DNA from 4 places in the Kitasatospora sp. NPDC029312 genome. Region 4 is predicted to be linked to each of the others. Evidence: riboswitches for the same ligand, from Rfam matches in the RefSeq annotation. Region 4 holds a riboswitch; each other region holds the start of a gene.
What was found. A riboswitch is a leader RNA that binds a small molecule or an ion and turns the genes downstream of it on or off. The one in region 4 is predicted to bind cyclic di-AMP.

Region 1 (4,729 bases), on a different contig from region 4:
GCCGAGGTGCGGGCGACCGCGCGGGCCGACCTGGAGCGGCAGCGCGCGGAGTTCGAGGGCGTCCGGCGGGAGGTCGAGTCGCTGCGCAAGAGGGTGCGTTCGCTGGAGAGCGACACCCGCCGGGCGCAGGCCGAGACCCGCCGGGTGACCGGGGAGCTGGAGGCCGCGAGGGCGCAGGCCGCGGCCGAGCGCAGCGCGGCCGAGAGCGAGGCGCGGCGGCTGCGGCACCGGGTGTCCGAGCTGGAGAACGCCGCCGAGCAGGGCCGCCGTTCGGCCCGCGAGGGGCGCAGCGTCGAGGACATGCGGCTGCGGCTGCTGCTGGACACCGTGCTGCAGTCGGCGCAGGGGCTGCAGCGGGAGCTGGCGCTGCCGGTCTCCCAGATCCGCCCGGCGGACCTGGTGGAGGCGGTGGTGCCGGGAGCGGCCTCGCCGCACGACGTGGCCCGGCGCGGCCTGGCCGAGGACGATCCGGCGCTGTTGGACCAGCTGCTGGCGATCCCGCAGGTGCACCTGGTGGTGGACGGCTACAACGTGACCAAGACCGGCTATCCGGCGCTGCCGCTGGAGCAGCAGCGGATCCGGCTGCTGGGCGGGCTGGCGATGCTGGCCCAGCGCACCCAGGCGGAGGTCACCTGTGTGTTCGACGGGCAGGACCTGGACGTTCCGGTGATCATGGCGCCGCCGCGCGGGGTTCGGGTACGGTTCAGCCGGACCGGGGAGACCGCGGACGAGTTGATCCGTCGTCTGGTGCGGGCCGAGCCGCAGGGCCGTCCGGTGGTGGTGGTGTCCACCGACCGGGAGGTCGCGGAGGGCGTGCGGCAGGCGGGCGCGCGACCGGTGGCTTCGGTCCTGCTGCTGAACCGCCTGGCCCGGCCCTGACCGGAGGCCCGGCGGCCCGGCCACTGTGACGCCTGGTCAATGCCCGTTTTGCCAGGGTGTGCGGATCCCGTGAAGTCAGCGTGGGAACCGGAGTTCACGCCTTCGGGGGAGTGGCAAAACGGATAGATCTTCACTAGGGTCAGGCGTCAAACCTATTTTCCGGAATCTCACCTGATCGGGTGAGTCCTATGGAAGAAGGAGCCGCTCCCTTGGCCTCCCACCGCCGTCCCAAGCAGCCGAGCCGCGCGCGGGTCTCCGTGCTGACCGCTGCCGCTGCGACCGCGGTCGCCCTCTCCGCCCAGGTCGCCGCGCACGCCGCGCCGCAGCCGAACAAGGCTGACGTCAAGGCGCAGATCGACCAGCTCCAGGAGGAGCAGGAGCAGGCGGCGGAGAAGTACAACGGCGCCAAGGAGCGGGCCGACCAGCTCCGCAAGCAGGCCGATCAGCTGCAGGACCAGGTGGCCCGCAGCCAGGAGCAGATGACCCAGTTGCAGACGGGCCTGGCCGAGGTGGCGGGCGAGCAGTACCGCACCGGCGGCATCGACCCGTCCGTCCAGCTGATGCTGTCCTCCGACCCGTCCGGATACCTGGAGAAGGCCTCCAGCGTGCAGCAGGCCAGCGCCAGCCAGACCGAGGCGCTCAAGGGCCTGCTCGACCAGCAGCGCCGGCTGGACCAAGAGAAGGCCGAGGCCGCCGCGGTGCTGGCCTCGCTGGACTCCACCACCAAGGACCTCAACCAGGCCAAGGCGGACGTCAACCAGAAGCTGAAGGCCGCCCAGGACCTGCTGAACTCGCTCAGCGCCGCCGACCGCGCCGCGCTGAAGGCCCAGCAGCAGCAGGACGACCGCGCCTCGCGCGGCAGCACCCGGGTCGACCTCAGCAGCCTGCCGCCGGCCAGCGGCTACGCGGCCGTGGCCGTCGCCAAGGCGATGAGCAAGCAGGGTTCGCCGTACGTCTGGGGCTCCACCGGGCCGAGCACCTTCGACTGCTCGGGCCTGATGGTCTGGTCGTACGCCCAGGCCGGCGTCTCGCTGCCGCGCACCTCGCAGGAGCAGGGCAACGTCGGCACCCGGGTGCCCTCGCTGGACCAGGCCCAGCCGGGCGACCTGGTGATCTACGGCAGCGACCGGCACCACGTCGGGATGTACATCGGCAACGGCATGGTGGTCCACGCGCCGCACACGGGTGACGTGGTCAAGGTGATGAAGGCCGACGCGATGCCGATCAACACGATCCGCCGGGTCTGACGAGCCGACACGCCCGACGGGCCGCGTTCCGGCCCTGTGATCCGCGCCACCCTCCGACCGGGGTGGCGCTTCGGGTTCACCCGTCCTTCGCTCCCTCGTTTGAGGTTTGATCAGCTTTCCGTGCGGCGGCGATCACCAACGGTCATTTTCACAAATGAACATGGGTAATCTTCCGTCTTTTTTCTGACAAGGATTTGAACGGATCACGGTTCAGTTACTAGGGTCGTGCCCCGAACCACCGCACTGTCGATCACCCAGCCTGGGTGGCGGCGGTGGTTACCGCCGAGTTCGTGAAGCAGCGGGACAGGTCGACGCGACTGTCCGACAGGGGAGCCCAGCAGTCCGGGCGCTGTGGAGCGGAGCCGGGGAACCACGTTCCTCCGGGGTGAATCGGCGCCAGGTCGGCCGTTGGAACGGCCGTGAGGCGTCGTAGGGCATGCTTCCGGCCCGAACCCGTCAGCTCACCCGGTAGGCGGATGTAGGAAGAAGGAGTCCGCCTTCGTGGCGTCCCATCGCCGTCCCAAGCCCGCCAGCCGTGCCCGGGTCTCGATCCTGACCGGTGTCGCCGCGGCAGCCGTCGCCCTCTCCGCGCAGTCCGGCGCGCACGCCGACCCGCAGCCGACCAAGGACCAGGTCAAGGAGCAGGTCGACCAGCTCAACGAGCAGGCCGAGCAGGCGACCGAGAAGTACAACGCCGCGCAGGAGAAGCAGCAGGCGCTGGAGAAGCAGGTCTCCGGTCTGCAGGACCAGGTGGCCCGGCAGCAGTCCCAGGTGACCGACCTGCAGGGCGGCCTCGCCGAGATCGCCGGGGAGCAGTACCGCAACGGCGGCATATCCCCGACCGTCCAGCTGATGCTGTCCTCCAGCCCGGACAACTTCCTCAACCAGGCCGGTGCGCTGAACCAGGCCGGTGACACCCAGAAGAACCAGCTGAAGGAACTGCAGGAGCAGCAGCGCAAGCTCGACCAGGACCGCAGCGAGGCCCAGGGCAAGCTCACCGAGCTGGAGTCCACCACCCAGCAGCTGAAGGCCTCCAAGGACGAGGTCCAGAACAAGCTGAAGGCCGCGCAGGACCTGCTCAACACCCTGACCGAGCAGGAGCGCCAGGCGATCCGCCAGGCCGAGGAGAAGGCCGCCGCCGACGCCAAGGCCCAGGCCGACGCCGCCGCGAAGGCCGCCCAGCAGCAGGCCGCCGCCGACCGCGCCTCGCGCGACAGCGGCCGCAGCGACATCGGCTCCGGGGGCTCCTCGTCCTCGCCGGTCGTCAAGCCGGTGGCCCCCGGTAGCTCGCACGGTGCCGCCGCGCTGTCCGCCGCCGCCTCCAAGGTCGGCAGCCCGTACGTCTGGGGCGCCACCGGCCCGAGCTCCTTCGACTGCTCCGGTCTGATGGTCTGGGCGTTCAACCAGGTCGGCGTGTCGCTGCCGCGCACCTCCCAGGAGCAGGCCGGTGCCGGTACCCGGATCGGCTCGGACATCTCCCAGGCCCAGCCCGGCGACCTGCTGATCTTCTACAGCGACGCCCACCACGTCGGCATCTACGCGGGCAACGGCCAGGTGCTGCACGCGCCGAAGCCGGGCGCGTCGGTCCGCTACGAAGCGGTCTCCAACATGCCGCTGGCCTCCATCGTGCGGGTCTGATCCGTACGAAGGCCTCCCTGGGCCCGGTCCTCCCACGTGGAGGGCCGGGCCTGCGGCTTTACCGGCGGCTCGGGCTGATGTCCGATTAGGGGTCGAATATTCGGGTCCGGAGGGGTTTGGACTCGCTTGCCCGGACTCGCTAACGTCTGCCACCGGACTCCCGCTCGACGGCCGCCCACCGGGGTGCGGCCGCGGGGCCGCGCCGCAGGATCGGAGCCGCCGCCGCCATGTCCGTGCACCGCCGTTCCCAACTGCTCGCCCGTGCCCTGGTGTTGACCGCGGCCGCCACCACGGCCCTGGGCGTGGCGGCCGCCGGCAGCGCCCAGGCCGCTCCCGGCGCGCCGGACGCGCCGGACCGCAAGGACGTCAAGGCGCAGGTCGAGCAGCTGTACGACGAAGCCGAGCAGGCGTCCGAGAGGTACAACGCCGCGCAGGAGGCCCAGAAGCGGCTGCAGAGCGAGACCACGGTTCTCCAGGGGGAGCTCGCCACTGCCCAGGACCAGCTCAACGAGCTGCGCGGCGGCCTCGCGACCGTGGCCGGGGCCGAGTACCGCGGCGGCGGGATGAGCCAGACCGCCCAACTGATGCTCTCCAGCGACCCGGAGTCCTACCTCGCCCGCGCCCGCACCCTCGGCCAGGCCGCCGAGCGGCAGCAGGAGACCCTGCACGAGCTGGTCACCCGTCAGCGCCGACTCGACCAGCGCCGCAGCGAGACCGCGGGCAAGCTCGCCGAACTCGACCAGGCCCGGCGCTCGCTGGCCGAGAACAAGCAGCAGATCCAGCAGCGACTGGCCAAGGCGCAGAAGCTGCTTAACAGCCTCGGCGCCGCCGAGCGGGCCCGGATGGTCGTCCAGGACGCCGAGGACGCCGAGCAGCGCGCCACCCGCGGCGCCGACCGGCTGGACCTCGGCACCACCCCGCCGGCCTCCGAGCGCGGGGCGGCGGCGCTGGCCGCCGCGGTGCGG
Region 2 (4,729 bases), on a different contig from region 4:
GAGGGCGTAGCCGACGACCTGGTCCGGGGTCAGTCCTACTCGGGGCATGGCTTCGGTTTTCTCCGTAGGGATGCGGGGCCGGCGGCGTCAGGCGCGTTCGGCGAGGAAGGGCAGCAGGGCGTCCGCCACGGCCTGCGGGTTGTCGGCCATCGGGTAGTGCCCTGAGCCCTCGATCATCACCTTCCGGCTGCCGAGCGCCGCGGCCTGCCGGTCGGCGACGGCCGCCGGGTCCGGGAAGTCGGGGTCCTTGCTGCCCATCAGGACGAGCGAGGGGCAGCGGACGGCCGCGCACCAGCCGATCGGCGCGGAGTCCCCGGTGACGTGCCCGCGGGTGGCGGTCTTGCGCCCCGGGGTGCGCAGGTCGGCGACGAGTCCGGCGACGTACGCGTCGAGGTCGGCGGGTCGGGGGCCGGGGAAGGCCATCTTGCGCAGGTAGAGGCCCCAGGAGGCGGGCCAGTGGACCAGCGCGGTGCCCGTCACGGCCATCACGCCCCGCATCAGGGCGTTGGACCGGTGCTCGACGAAGGCGTCGATGAGCGCGATCCCGGCGATCCGCTGGGGTGCGTCCCCGGCGAGCTTGACCACCGTGGCCCCGGTGTAGGACTGGCCGACCAGGACGGCCCGTTCGATGCCGAGGCGGTTCAGCAGGGCGAGGACGTCGGTGGCGATGGCGGCCGGGCTGTAGTCGTCCCAGACGATCGAGGACTCACCGAAGCCGCGCAGGTCCATGGTGATGACCCGGTGTCCGGCCGCGGTGAGCAGCGGGTGCAGGTGCCGGTACGCCCGTCGGGTGTCGAGCATGCCGGGGAGCAGGACGACGGGGGCGCCGGCGCCCTCTCGGGTGTCGTCGAAGGCGATCCGGCCGCCGGAGACGTCGAGGTACTGGGTGCTCGGGGTGCTGGTGCCGTTCACGGTGGTCCTCCACGGGGGCGCTGCTGCCGATAGCCAAGAAGCTACGGCTAATAGCCTTAGCCGTCAAGCCCCTCGTTCCGGCCCCCTTCGCCCCCCCCGACCGGCCGGGCGAGGGCTCAGACTCCCTCGACCCTGAACGGGTCGTGCTCCGCCAGCAGCTTCTCCAGTCGGGCCTGGTCGACCCGGGCGACGGTGTCCGCGGACTCCTGCCGGTCCCGGATGACCTTGGCCAGCGTGAACGCGGACGTGACGGTGTAGAGGAGGCCGATCCCGAGGAACGCCCGGGTCCATCCGGCGACGGGCAGACAGGCGATCCCGGCGGCGAGGGCCACGCCGGAGATGGTGAAGGAGAGGACGGCCTGGGCGTAGTACGCGGCCGTGGTGCGGGTCTGCATCGGTGCGGTCATGGCGACAGGATGCGACGGCGCTGTCGGGTCACACATGAGTAGGAGTACTCAGATGGACCCAGGTGAATGACGGGTCGTTCGTTGACGTCCGATCACCCGGCCCCCAGCCGTCCCGGACGGATGGCTTGGAATCAGGGGCTCCTAGGATTAACGTTTGATAACGCAGCGCGGTCGTCAACGCCGTACCCAGACGGCACCGTGCGCCGTCGCCTAATCCCACCGGCCGGCCTCCGGGCAGGTCAGGGAGCCGGGGAACCACGTTCCCTGGGGTGAATCGGCGGGGCCCCGGCCCGGCCGTAGGAGACCTTCCTGCTCCGAACCCGTCAGCTAACCCGGTAGGCGCGAAGGAAGGAAAGGAGCGCGCCTCCGTGGCGTCGACGCACACCCCGGCACACCCGGGCGGCCCCGCAGCCGGTACCCAGCTCCTCGACCACCCCGGCCCGGACGGTGCCGAGTCTCTCGGCACCGACGAGTTCGCCCCGGAAGCCGAGACCAACCGCCACTGGATGCCGCGTCAGACCCGCGGGGCCTCCCCGCTCCTCGGCGTCACCGCCGTCGCCGCCACCCTGGGCGCCACCGGCTTCGCCTCCGCCACCCCGGCCGCCGCGCCCGCCGTCGAGGCCGCGGACGAGACGCCGGTCGCCCTCGCCGCCGACCCCGGCCTCGCGCTCGCCGCCCGCATCCAGCAGCAGGCCGACAGCCAGCGCACCGCCGCCGAGGAGAACGCCCGCCTCCAGGCCGCCCAGGAGGCCGAGGCCAAGGCCGCCGCCAAGGAGGCCGACGCCAAGCGCGCCGCCGAGGAGACCGAGCGCGCCAAGGCCGCCGCCCTCACCCTGCCGGTGAAGGACTACAACCTGTCCGCCCACTACGGCCAGAGCGCCCGCTACTGGGCCCACCTGCACACCGGCCTGGACTTCGCCGCCGACACCGGCACCCCGGTGTACGCGGTCGGCCAGGGCACCATCACCTCGGCGGGCTGGTCCGGCGCGTACGGCTACCGGATCGTCGAGACCCTGCCCGACGGCACCGAGATCTGGTACTGCCACCTCTCCTCGATCATCACGGGCTCCGGCAAGGTCGGCCCCGGCCAGCAGATCGGCAAGGTCGGCGCGACCGGCAACGTCACCGGCCCGCACCTGCACCTGGAGGTCCGCCCCGGCGGCGGCGCCCCGGTCGACCCCGAGAGCTGGCTCCAGCAGCGCGGCCTCAACCCGTAACGGCCCCGACGGCCGCAACGGCCCCCGACGGGCGGGCCCCCGGGCGCGCCCGGAGCCCGCCTCCGGTCCCTCACTCCGCCGGCAACTGCGCCAGATAGGCGTCGATCTCCTCCGGCCCCGGCTCCGGCGCGAGCTCGGCGAACTCCTCGACCAGCAGCCGCGGCAGGCCGGGCACCGTCCACTGGCCCAACAGGTCGAGCGCGACCCCGGCCGCCGCCGCCTCGAACGCCCCGAAATCCCCGGCCAGTTCCTCCGGCATCGGCCGCCCCAGCGCGGTCAGCTCGGCCAGGTTGCGGTAGCTGCGCCGCATCAGGCCCTGCTCCAGCAGCCGCCGCGCGCCGTCGGTGGCCATGCCGACGGACAGCACCCGGCCCGGCCCCCAACCCTGCTCATCGGGTTCGTCCAGCCAGCCGGCCGGCACCAGCGCCTCGTACCCGGCCAGCCGTTCCGCCTCGCCCAGTGCGGCGAAGCCCGTCAGCCAGTCCCGCACCGCCGCCCCGTCGGCCGTGTCCACCCCGTGGGCGTGCAGCAGCACCGCGTACAGCCGCGGCCAGGTGACCAGATCGGCGCGGCGCAGCAGCCCGGCCGCGACCTCGCCCTGCCACTCGGCCTCGGCGTGCAGCCGCTCCTGGCGCTTCGCATTGAGCCGCTTCACCGCCCGCTGGTGGTCGACCAGCAGCCGCACGGCGTTCCCGTAGGCGAGCGGATCGGCGTCCGGCGCCGGTTGGACGTACAGGTGGAGCCGCTCGTACAGCAGGTGCTCCACCGCGTCGGAGGTCAGTTCGGGCCAGCCGTCGTGCATCCTGCCCTCGCCCAGCTCCAGCAGCGCCAGCACCGTGCGCAGCGGCGCCTCGGCCACCGGCGCGCGGCCCTGCTCGGCCGCCCAGGCGAGCAGCTCGGCGGCCTTGGTGCGCGGAGCGAGCCGCAGGTCATCGTCGTTCATGTCCCGAACGGTAGCCGCCGGGCGCGGGCAGGGTCGGCCCCCATGGTCCCCGTACGACTCACCGGCCCCCGGCTCACCATCCGAGTACCACCACACCCCGGAGGACGTGGACGCGTTGCACGCGCTGTTCGGCGACCCCGAGGTGACCCGCCGCCTCACCTTCGGCCCGCGCGACCGCGAGGACTGCGCCGACCAGATCGAGCTGTACCTGGAGGAGGCGATGGCGGAGGAGCGGGACACCTACCGGCTCGCCGTCTGCCGCCGCGAGGACGCGGGGGAGGCGGCGGGCGCGGCAGGCGCGGCGGGCATGCGGGACGGGGAGTACCCGGCGGACCGGGCGGACGCGGTGCCGGTCGGGCAGGCCGGCCTGACCCTCGGCGGGTTCCGCTCCGCCGAACTCGGCTGCGTGCTGCGCCCCGAGGTGTGGGGCCGCGGCTACGCGACCGAGATCGCGGAGTTGCTCTGCGGGTGCGCCTTCGGGCCGCTCGGACTGCACCGGCTGGCCGCCCGGACCGATGTGGACAACCCGGCCGCCGCCCGGGTGCTCACCAGACTCGGCTTCCGGCTGGAGGGGCGGATCCGGCACGACGTGTACCGGGGCGGCGTGTGGGTCCGACTCCCACCAGTACTCGCTTCTCGTCGACGAGTGGCCCGGCCGGACCGGCACGCAGGAGGCCGGGACGGGGGGTTAACCCCACCTCCGATCCGCCGGTCCCCCGGATGCCCCCGCGGCGGCGGCTCGGCCAGACTCGAGGACGTCGGGTCGAAGAGCACGAGGGACCGAAGGGCCGGGAGCCGGGACATGAGCAGCAGCCGAAGCACGCTGGACCAGGAGTGGGACACCCTGGGCGGCTACGACGACGAGAAGGGACCCCGCGCCGGGGTCCGCCGGACGGAGTGGCCGCCGTCCGCCTGGCGGTCGCCGTTCTCCGCGTACCACGTCCGCGAGATCGGCTTCGCGCTGACCGGCCTGCCGGTGGCCATCGTCGCCTTCACCGTCGCGATCACCATGTTCTGCTTCGGCCTCGGCACCTTCGTCACCGTCCTCGGCCTGCCCGTGCTGGCCGGCCTGACCGCCGCCGCCCGCGGCTTCGGCCGGCTCGAGCGGGCCCGGGTGCGCGGAATGCTCGGCGTGGACGTGCCCGGCCCGGCGCCGGTACGGCAGGTCCGCCCGGGCAGCTGGGGCGCGATCACCGCCCGGCTGGCGGACGCGGCGGGCTGGAAGGGCGTGCTGTACCAGGTGGTGATGT
Region 3 (4,729 bases), on a different contig from region 4:
GCTGCTGGTCGCCTTCCGCCGCCTGGAGGAGCTGATCGCCCGCTACCCGCTGCGCGGGATCAAGGGCCCGGTCGGCACCGCCCAGGACATGCTGGACCTGCTCGGTGGCGACACCGACAAGCTGGCCGAGCTGGAGCGCCGGGTCGCCGCGCACCTCGGCTTCGACAACGTGCTGACCAGCGTCGGCCAGGTCTACCCGCGCTCGCTGGACTTCGAGGTGCTCACCGCCCTCGTCCAGCTTGCCGCCGCGCCGTCCAGCCTGGCCAAGACCATCCGCCTGATGGCCGGCCACGAGCTGGTGACGGAGGGCTTCAAGGAGGGGCAGGTCGGCTCCTCCGCGATGCCCCACAAGATGAACACCCGCTCGTGCGAGCGCGTCAACGGCCTGGCCGTGATCCTGCGCGGCTACGCGTCGATGACGGGCGAGCTGGCCGGCGACCAGTGGAACGAGGGCGACGTCTCCTGCTCGGTGGTGCGCCGGGTCGCGCTGCCGGACGCCTTCTTCGCCTTCGACGGCCTGCTGGAGACCTTCCTGACCGTGCTGGACGAGTTCGGCGCCTTCCCGGCCGTGGTCGAGGCCGAGCTCGACCGCTACCTGCCGTTCCTGGCCACCACCAAGGTGCTGATGGGCGCGGTGCGCGCGGGCGTCGGTCGGGAGACCGGACACGAGGTCATCAAGGAGCACGCCGTCGCCTCCGCGCTGGCGATGCGCGCGGGCGCCCGGGAGAACGAGCTGCTGGACCGGCTGGCCGCCGACGAGCGGATCCCGCTGGGCCGGGCCGCACTGGACGCGCTGCTGGCCGACAAGCTCTCCTTCACCGGTGCGGCCGGCGCCCAGGTCGCCGAGGTGGTCCGCCGGGTGGAGGCCGTCGCGGCCGCCTACCCGGAGGCCGCCAAGTATGCTCCCGGCGACATCCTCTGACGCTTCGTCAGTCCTTCGTGGGCCCTGCCGCCGGACCGGTGGCGGGGCCCTCGTGCGTGTGGACGTGGCCCGGGTCGAGCGGCGGGGTGGTGCCGCAGTTCCATGCGCAGTCCGGCTCGGCGACCGGGCGGTCCTCGGGCGCGAGCACGTTGCCGCGGACGGTGGCGGAGGCGATCAGCCCGCCGCCGGCCAGCAGGCCCGCGCAGATCAGCATCGCGGTGTGGAAGGCGGAGTCCACCGCGGACGGCACCCGGTAGGCGTCGCCGCTCAGCCCGGCCAGCGCGGGGAGGGCGGCCACCGCGAGCAGGCCGGCGGCGCGGGCGGCGGCGTTGTTGACGCCGCTGGCGATGCCCGCGTGCCGTACGTCGACGGCCGCCAGCACCGTGGCGGTCAGCGGCGCCACCAGCAGGGTCATCCCACTGCCCATCACCGCGACGGCGGGCAGCACGTCCACCCAGTAGGAGGAGCCGGGGCCGATGCGCAGCATCAGCAGCACGCCGGCGGCGCACAGCAGCGGGCCGACGGTGAGCGGGACGCGCGGGCCGATCCGCTTGCCGAGGCGCCCGGCGCGCGCCGACAGGGCCAGCATCAGCACCGTGATCGGCACCAGGGCGAAGCCGGAGACCAGCGGGCTGAAGCCGGACACGATCTGCAACTGCACCACCAGCAGGAAGAACACCCCGCTGAACGCCGCGTAGACGCAGAGGGTGACCAGGTTGACGGCGGTGAACAGCCGGGAGGAGAACAGGCCGAGCGGCAGCATCGGCTCGGGTGCCCGGCGTTCGACGGCGACGAAGGCGGCCCCGAGCAGCAGGCCGGACGCGCCGGTGAGCCAGACGGCGGGGGACAGGCCCTCCCCGGCGGCGGTGAGCGCGTAGGTGACGGCGCCGAGGGCGAGCGCGGCGAGCAGGGCGCCGGGCACGTCGAAGCGGCCGGAGGCGGACTCGTCGCGGCTCTCGGGGACGTAGCGGGAGGTCACCGCGACCACGGCGGCGGCCAGCGGCAGGTTCAGCAGGAAGATCCAGCGCCAGCCGGGCCCGTCCACCAGCCAGCCGCCGAGGAAGGGGCCGACGGCCGCGGACACCCCGCCGAGGCCGGACCACAGGCCCACTGCGGCCGAGCGGTCGTCAGGGTCGAAGACGGCCTGGAGCATGGCGAGCGAGCCGGGGGTGAGCAGCGCCCCGCCGATGCCCTGGACGGCCCGGGAGATGATCAGCACCTGGATGTTCGGGGCGGCGGCGCAGGCGGCGGACGCGGCGGCGAACCAGATGACGCCGATCAGGAAGACGCGGCGCCTGCCGTACCGGTCGCCGAGTGCTCCGCCGAGCAGGATCAGGCCCGCCAGGGTGAGCAGATAGGCGTTCAGCGTCCATTGCAGGGACGCCAGGGAGGCGCCGAGGTCGGTGCCGATCCGGGGCAGCGCGACGTTCACCACGGTGCCGTCGAGCATCGCCATGCTGGAGCCGAGCACGGTTGCCAGGAGCACCCAGCGACCCCGCGCGGTGCTCAGGCGCAGGGTGCCGGCCTTTGAGGTGGCCACGGGCTGATCCTGCGCCCCACGGGGTGCACGTGACAAGGGTCACCGGGCGGTGTGTCCGTTCCGAACGGTGCGTGAGCGGACGGTCGCCGTCCGCGGCCGAGTTCGCCGCAGGGTCATGGATCAGTGGCGCCGCGTGTTTGGATTGTGTACGTACGGTGTGGTCGGCCATGCGGAGGGTCACCGTCCGGCGGGGGATCGTTGTGCGTTCAAGAGATCGACATTGCTTCACTCGAACGGATGAGTTTTAGTTCAGCGACCGCCCGGCCAGCCCGGGCGGATCCACCGGGTGGAACGCCGAGTCCTGCCGCTGCCCGGCGGTTCGAACTGAGCTCTGTACGGCAGGAGCGGGGGACCCACAGGTAAGTCGCCGGACCGGACTGCGCGCTTCTCGGCGCGAACGTCCAGGACCGGCTAGGGGTGAAGCCGCGCATGCGGCCGGGCAACTCCAGCCCGAACCCGACAGCTCACCTCGCAGGCGTCGGAGAGGAAAATTCCATGCCTGCTCAGGCCCGTCGTATCGCCCTGCCCCGCGCCGCCCGCATCGGCATCGCGACCGCCGTCACCGGTGTGTCCTTCGTCCTGCCGCTCGTGACCGCCGTGAGCGCCCAGGCCCACGGCACCGCCGCTGCCCCGGCCGCTTCGGCGCCGCAGCACACCGCCGCCGCGGACGCCCCGGCCGCCACCCCGGCCGCCGCCCAGGAGAGCTACCGCGTCGTCAGCGGTGACTCGCTGTCGAAGATCGCCGAGGCCAAGCACGTCGAGGGCGGCTGGCACGCGCTGTACGAGCGCAACCGCTCGGTGGTCGGCGCCAACCCGAACCTGATCTTCCCCGGTCAGCAGCTGTCGATCACCGCTCAGGCCGACGCCCCGAAGCCGGCCGCTCCGGCCGAGCCCGCCGCTCCGGCCAAGCCGGCCGCCCCGGTGCAGGCCCAGACCGAGGCCGCCAAGCCGGGCGTCCAGGTCCAGACCCAGGTTCAGACCGCCGCTCCGGCCCAGGCCGTCACCGCCGCGCCGGTCGCCGCCACCTCGGGCTACGTCGCCCCGGTGGCCAACCCGGTGCTGGGTGAGGCCTACGGCGTGGCCGGTTCGATGTGGGCCTCCGGGCACCACACCGGTCAGGACTTCGTCGTCCCCACCGGCACCCCGGTGCGCGCGGTCGCCAACGGTGTCGTGGTGAAGGCCGGCAACGGCGGCGCCTACGGCAACGAGGTCGAGATCAAGCTCGCCGACGGCAAGTACGCCCAGTACGCGCACCTGTCCGTGATCGGCGTGAAGATCGGTCAGACCGTCACCGTCGGCCAGCAGCTCGGCCTCTCCGGCGCCACCGGCAACGTGACCGGTCCGCACCTGCACTTCGAGATCCGCACCGGTCCGGAGTACGGCTCGGACATCGACCCGGTCGCGTACCTGCGCGCCCACGGCGTCGCGCTCTGACCCCGGTCGGACCGCACGCCGCCCCCGCTCGGACACTGCTCTGACCGCGGGTTTCAGGAACCACCGCTGGTGCGGGGCGAATCGACCGCCCGGGATGGTCATGTCGGGTGACCGCTCGACCGGGTGATCGCCGCACCGGTGGACATGGGCGCGGGACACGCCCAAGGCCGGCCCGGCTCCACGAGGACTCCTCGTGGAGCCGGGCCGGCCGCTGCCGTTCCCGGGGTCGATCCGGGGGCCGGTCAGTGCCGGTGGGCGGGCAGGCCGTGCTCGGCGGCGCCCAGCAGGGCGTGCATCCGGTGGCCGAAGTCCTCGGTGTCACCGGCGGGTTCCCGGAAGACCAGGCGGACGTCGCGGTGGCCGTGCGGGACCGGGCGGTGCGTCAGACGACGACGGCCTGGGCGTCGATCTCCACCAGCATGGGCTCCCGGGGGAGTTCCACGAAGACGGTGGTGCGGCAGGGCTTCACGCCGCCGGGCTTGATGTTCTCCTCGATGAACTCGGCGTAGACCTCGTTCATCAGCGGGAAGTCGGCGCGCTTGGTGAGGTAGACCCGGAACATCACCACGTCCTCGATGGTGGCGCCGCCCGCCTCGACGATGGCCTTGACGTTCTCCAGGGTGCGGCGGGTCTGGGCCCGCACATCGCCGTGGTGGATCAGCTCGCCGGTGGCCGGGTCCTGCGAGCCCTGACCGGACACCTGCAGGATCGGGCCCTTGCGGACGCCCTGGGAGAACATCCAGGCGGGGACGGGCGCGCCGTCGGTACGAATCTCGATCTTCTCGGGCACAGGGCTCCTTCGGTCGTGGCGGATCATCAGTTTCGCTCGGACC
Region 4 (4,729 bases):
CAGCGGGTCCTCGATGGAGACCAGCGGGTAGGCGGCGACCAGCTCGGCGTAGTACTCGATGAGCTCGGCGGACGAGAGGGACTTGCCCTCGAACTGGTAGGCGCCGTCCTGGTGGAACTCGGAGGCGGCGACGTCCAGGGCCAGCGCGATGTCGCGGCCGGGCACGTAGCCGGCCTTCTGGATGGCCTCGGTGATCAGGTCCAGGGCCTCGCGGTTGCTGTCCAGGTTCGGCGCGAAGCCGCCCTCGTCGCCGAGGCCGGTGGACAGGCCGCGCTCCTTCAGCACGCCCTTGAGGGTGTGGTAGACCTCGACGCCCCAGCGGACGGCCTCGGAGAAGGACTCCGCGCCGATCGGGGCGATCATGAACTCCTGGATGTCGACGTTGGAGTCCGCGTGCGAGCCGCCGTTGAGGATGTTCATCATCGGGACGGGCAGGACGTGCGCGTTCGGGCCGCCCAGGTAGCGGAACAGCGGCAGGTCGCTGGCCTCGGAGGCGGCGTGCGCGACGGCCAGCGAGACGCCCAGGATGGCGTTGGCGCCGAGCGAGGACTTGTCCGGGGTGGCGTCCAGGTCGAGCATGGCCTGGTCGATCAGGCGCTGCTCGGTGGCGTCGTAGCCGACGAGCTCGGGGCCGATCTGCTCGATGACGGCCAGGACGGCCTTCTCGACGCCCTTGCCGAAGTAGCGGTTCTTGTCGCCGTCGCGCAGCTCCAGGGCCTCGAAGGCGCCGGTCGAGGCACCGGACGGGACAGCGGCACGACCCGTGCTGCCGTCGTCGAGGCCGACCTCGACCTCGACCGTGGGGTTGCCGCGGGAGTCGAGGATCTCACGGGCTACGACGACATCGATGGACGGCACGAGGCATCTCCTTGCGGAAGCAGGGTCCGGCTGACGGTGGTGATGTCGGCGGACGATTGCGGAGTCGTTACGACCAGAGCCTAACCGCCCGGGCTCCCGGGGCCACGTTGGCCTCGGTCCCGTCTCAGCGTGTGGCCCTGCTACCCCCCGGTAGTTCACCTGCTTGTCCCAGCTTGTCCCCCCGGGCGCGGACGAATGCGGACGAAGGGGCCGGCCCGTCGGCCGGCCCCCTCACCGGGCCTCAGCCGAGGTGCAGCACCTGGCCGGGCATGATCAGGTCCGGGTCGCCGCCGACGGTGGCGCGGTTGCCGTCGTACAGCGCCTGCCAGCCGCCGGACACGCCCTGGGCGGCGGCGATGGTCGACAGGGTGTCACCGGAGCGCACGGTGTAGTCGTGGCCGGCCGGGGCGGCCTGGGCCGGCTGGCCGGCGCGCGGGGCGGCGTGCTTCGGGGCGTACTGCTGGACCGGCTGCTCGGCGGGCTGCTCGGCCTGCTGGGGGGCGGCGTGCTTCGGCGCGTACGACTGGGCGGGCTTCTGGGCGGGCTTCGCGGCCGCCTTGGGGGCCTGCTGCTTGGGGCTCTGCTGCTGGGGGGCCCGCTGCTGCGGGGCGGACCGAGCGGCGTCCGACGAGGTGTCGACGACGGCCGGGGCGCCGCCCTTGGTCAGGCCCGCCTTCTTCGAGCAGACCGGCCAGGCGCCCGGGCCCTGGGAGGCCAGCACCTTCTCGGCGACCGCGATCTGCTGGGCCTTGCCGGCCTGGTTGGCCTGCGGCGCGTACGCGGTGCCGCCGTACGCCTGCCAGGTGCTGGAGGTGAACTGCAGGCCGCCGTAGAAGCCGTTGCCGGTGTTGATGCTCCAGTTGCCGCCGCTCTCGCACTGGGCGACGGAGTCCCAGGCGGAGGCCGGGGCGGCGGAGGCACCGGTGGCGGTGAGGAGCGGCAGTGCGAGTCCGACGCCGGCCACGCCGGCCACGGCGATGGCCTTCTCGGTCTGGGTGCGACGACGGTGACGGCCGGTTCCAACGAACAGCATGAAGGGTCCCTCTCCGCACGCCTGCGAGGTGAGCTGTCGGGTTCGGACCGGGAGGTGGCCCGGCCGCCGTACGCGGAAACGTTCCGCTCGGGCGGCTTCACCCCAAGCCGTGGGGACGGCAACAAACCTGGTTCCCCCGCCCCTGCCCAGGGTTCTGGTCGGTTTCCCGTGACGCGGCGGGCAGGATTCGGCGTCCCGCGCACGGGGTCCGCAGCTGCGAACTCCCCGGAGACTAGACAGATCCTCAGACCGATCACAAGCTCATATCGCAGATATCACATGGAAATCACGGCATGTGATCAATCGCCTACCAGCAGCGGCTGTTTGTCCGGTTTGATAGGCCTTCATACCGACCTGAGCCATGGGCCAGCGACCTGCCGTCAGCATCTCGGAGCCTCAGGACCGGCGTGCGGTGACCTCGCCTCAGGACTGAATTCGACCGGAAGTTCGCGCAATCCACGCATGATCAGACCGCCCCGCCAGCGCAGGTTCTCCGGACTCTCGGCCAGTCGGAGATCAGGCAGCCGCGAAAGCAGCGTGGCCAGGGCGGATCGCCCTTCGAGCCGGGCCAGCGGGGCGCCGATGCAGTAGTGGATGCCGTGCCCGAAGCCCAGGTGGGGATTGTCCGCCCGGGCCAGGTCGAGGGTGTTCTCGGCCGCGAACCGGGCCGGGTCGCGGTCGGCCGCCGCCAGCACCACCAGCACCGGGTCGCCGACCGGGATGTCCACCCCGCCGATGGTCAGCGGGCTGGTCGCGAACCGCCAGGTCGCCAGCTCCACCGGCCCGTCGTAGCGCAGCAGTTCCTCGATCCCGGTCTCCAGCAGGGCGGTCTCCCCGCGCGCCACCGACTCCTGCAGCAGTGCCCGCTGGCCCGGGTTGCGCAGGAGTGCGTACGTCCCGTTGCCGATCAGGTTGATGGTCGTCTCGAACCCGGCGAAGATCAGCACGAAGCACATCGCGGCGGCCTCGTTCTCCGTCAGGTGCTCGCCGTGGTCGCTGGCCCGGATGAGACCGGAGATCAGGTCCTCACCGAGGTCGGCGCGCTTGCGGTGGATGAGGTCCACCAGGTAGGCGCGGATGCGCTTGACCGCCCGTCCCACGCCCCCGCGCTGCCCGCCCTGGTGGCGGATCATCATGCCCGCCCAGTCCCGGAGGTCGTCCTGGTCCTCGGCCGGGACGCCCAGCATGTCGCAGATCGCGTAGATGGGGAGCGGGAAGGCGAACTCGTGGATCAGGTCGGCCGAGCCGCGCTGCGCGAAGCGGTCGATCAGCCGGTCGGTGAGCTGCTGCACCCGCGGCTCGAACTCGGCCACCCGGCGCGGGGTGAACGCCTTGGACACCAGGCGGCGCAGCCGGGTGTGGTCCGGCGGGTCGATGTTCAGCAGGTGGGTCATCAGGTCCGCCTGCCGCTCCCCCGGGATGCCGACCCGGCCGGTGCGGTGCGCCTGCCCGCTGTGGTGCGCCGGGTTCTTCGACAGCCGGCTGTCCGCGAGCGCCTGCCGGGCGTCCGCGTACCGCGTCACCAGCCAGGCGTCCACGCCGCTCGGCAGCGTGGTGCGGTGCACCGGGGCGTGCTCGCGCAGCCAGGCGTACGCCGGGTACGGGTCGGCGGCGAACTCCCAGGTGAAGAGCTGCGGGGCGGGCTGGGCGGCGTCGGGCTGAGCAGGCATGGGTCGACCGTAACCGCTGTCCCGGGCGGGCCCGGAACGCCGGCGGTCCGCCGCGGCGCGCGGGTGGGTCCCGAGTCGATCGCAGGCGGAGCGCGGCGGGGGCGCGAGCCGTCCGTCAACGGCGCGCGAGCGGCGCGCCAACGCTCCGTGGACGGGCCGTGGACGGGCCGTGGACAGCTCTTGGACAGAGCTTGGCCGGGTGGCGGGCGTGAGCCTGGTCACCTGAGGGGTAATCCCTGTTGCGGAGGGTCAGGTCGTGCCTACGATCCTCCGCAGTGTGCGTGGGCGCCGGTGCGGTGTCGCCCACAGGGAGGAGCAGACCATGCGGGTCAGCGGGGCAGTCGTCGTCATCGCGGTGCTCGACGGCGGTTCGGGAGCCGACCTCGCCCGCCGGTTCACGGCGGCCGGCGCCGCCGGGATGCTGATCGCCGACACCGACGTCGGTGTCGCCGAGGACCTCGCCGCCGAACTCGACCGGCCCGGCTGCCCCGTCGTCGGCGTCGCCGGTGACATCCACCGGCCCAGCGACGTCGCCGCCCTGGTCGACACCGCCGAGAAGCACCTCGGGCCGATCGACCTCTTCTGCGTGGCCGGCCCGAACGGCGAGCGGATCGTCTCCCTCGCCGATCTGGACGCCCAGCTCGACCTGGAGCGCCTCGCCGAACTCGTCGCCCTGGTCGGCGAGGCCATCGGCGAGCTCGTCCCGCAGCAGCGGCGCCCGGCCGAGCACACCGCCACCGCGGCCTGACGCCCTCCACCGCGGCTTCAGGCCCGCTACTCCGGCTTGAGCCCCTCGGCCGCGCGCACCGCCTCCCGGTAGCCGCGCGCGGCCGAGCGCAGCGCCGCGTCCACGTCCACCCCGGCGTCGTGCGCCCGTTGCGCCACCGCGAGCAGCAGTCGGCCCGCCGATTCGGCGGTCAGCTCCGCCGGCAGCTCGTACGGCTCGTCCGGCACGCCCTCGAACCCCGCCCGGCGCACCCGGGACACCAGCTTCGCCGCGTACGCCAGCGACGGCAGCCCGGCCGGCACGCCGTCCAGCACGGACTCCCGGTCCGCCTTCTCGGCCGCCTTCAGCTGCTCCCAGTTCGCCTCCACCTCGGCGGCGCCCTCGGCCTCCACGTCCCCGAACACGTGCGGGTGCCGGTACACCAGCTTCTCCACGATGTCC

Region 1: it holds a riboswitch for cyclic di-AMP, as region 4 does, so the genes downstream of both, ACZ4WV_RS29845 (C40 family peptidase) here and ACZ4WV_RS24700 (transglycosylase family protein) in region 4, are expected to answer to the same signal.
Region 2: it holds a riboswitch for cyclic di-AMP, as region 4 does, so the genes downstream of both, ACZ4WV_RS28720 (M23 family metallopeptidase) here and ACZ4WV_RS24700 (transglycosylase family protein) in region 4, are expected to answer to the same signal.
Region 3: it holds a riboswitch for cyclic di-AMP, as region 4 does, so the genes downstream of both, ACZ4WV_RS18495 (M23 family metallopeptidase) here and ACZ4WV_RS24700 (transglycosylase family protein) in region 4, are expected to answer to the same signal.

Annotation. Positions count from the first base shown of each region.
Region 1 is NZ_JBVHXY010000048.1:19,925-24,653, forward strand. Features, by position in the region: gene ACZ4WV_RS29835 (NYN domain-containing protein) at 1-879, shown strand, start outside; gene ACZ4WV_RS29840 (C40 family peptidase) at 1,089-2,126, shown strand; cyclic di-AMP (ydaO/yuaA leader) riboswitch at 2,464-2,617, shown strand; gene ACZ4WV_RS29845 (C40 family peptidase) at 2,628-3,764, shown strand; gene ACZ4WV_RS29850 (C40 family peptidase) at 3,992-4,729, shown strand, end outside.
Region 2 is NZ_JBVHXY010000044.1:40,926-45,654, forward strand. Features, by position in the region: gene ACZ4WV_RS28705 (TetR/AcrR family transcriptional regulator) at 1-48, opposite strand, end outside; gene ACZ4WV_RS28710 (alpha/beta fold hydrolase) at 88-912, opposite strand; gene ACZ4WV_RS28715 (YiaA/YiaB family inner membrane protein) at 1,029-1,319, opposite strand; cyclic di-AMP (ydaO/yuaA leader) riboswitch at 1,517-1,675, shown strand; gene ACZ4WV_RS28720 (M23 family metallopeptidase) at 1,688-2,536, shown strand; gene ACZ4WV_RS28725 (hypothetical protein) at 2,607-3,479, opposite strand; gene ACZ4WV_RS28730 (GNAT family N-acetyltransferase) at 3,478-4,729, shown strand, end outside.
Region 3 is NZ_JBVHXY010000020.1:88,711-93,439, reverse strand. Features, by position in the region: gene purB (adenylosuccinate lyase) at 1-922, shown strand, start outside; gene ACZ4WV_RS18500 (MFS transporter) at 930-2,462, opposite strand; cyclic di-AMP (ydaO/yuaA leader) riboswitch at 2,780-2,955, shown strand; gene ACZ4WV_RS18495 (M23 family metallopeptidase) at 2,958-3,896, shown strand; gene ACZ4WV_RS18490 (RidA family protein) at 4,279-4,686, opposite strand; gene ACZ4WV_RS18485 (IclR family transcriptional regulator) at 4,713-4,729, opposite strand, start outside.
Region 4 is NZ_JBVHXY010000032.1:68,550-73,278, forward strand. Features, by position in the region: gene eno (phosphopyruvate hydratase) at 1-858, opposite strand, end outside; gene ACZ4WV_RS24700 (transglycosylase family protein) at 1,100-1,891, opposite strand; cyclic di-AMP (ydaO/yuaA leader) riboswitch at 1,896-2,061, opposite strand; gene ACZ4WV_RS24705 (cytochrome P450 family protein) at 2,272-3,561, opposite strand; gene ACZ4WV_RS24710 (SDR family NAD(P)-dependent oxidoreductase) at 3,884-4,309, shown strand; gene ACZ4WV_RS24715 (nucleoside triphosphate pyrophosphohydrolase) at 4,336-4,729, opposite strand, start outside.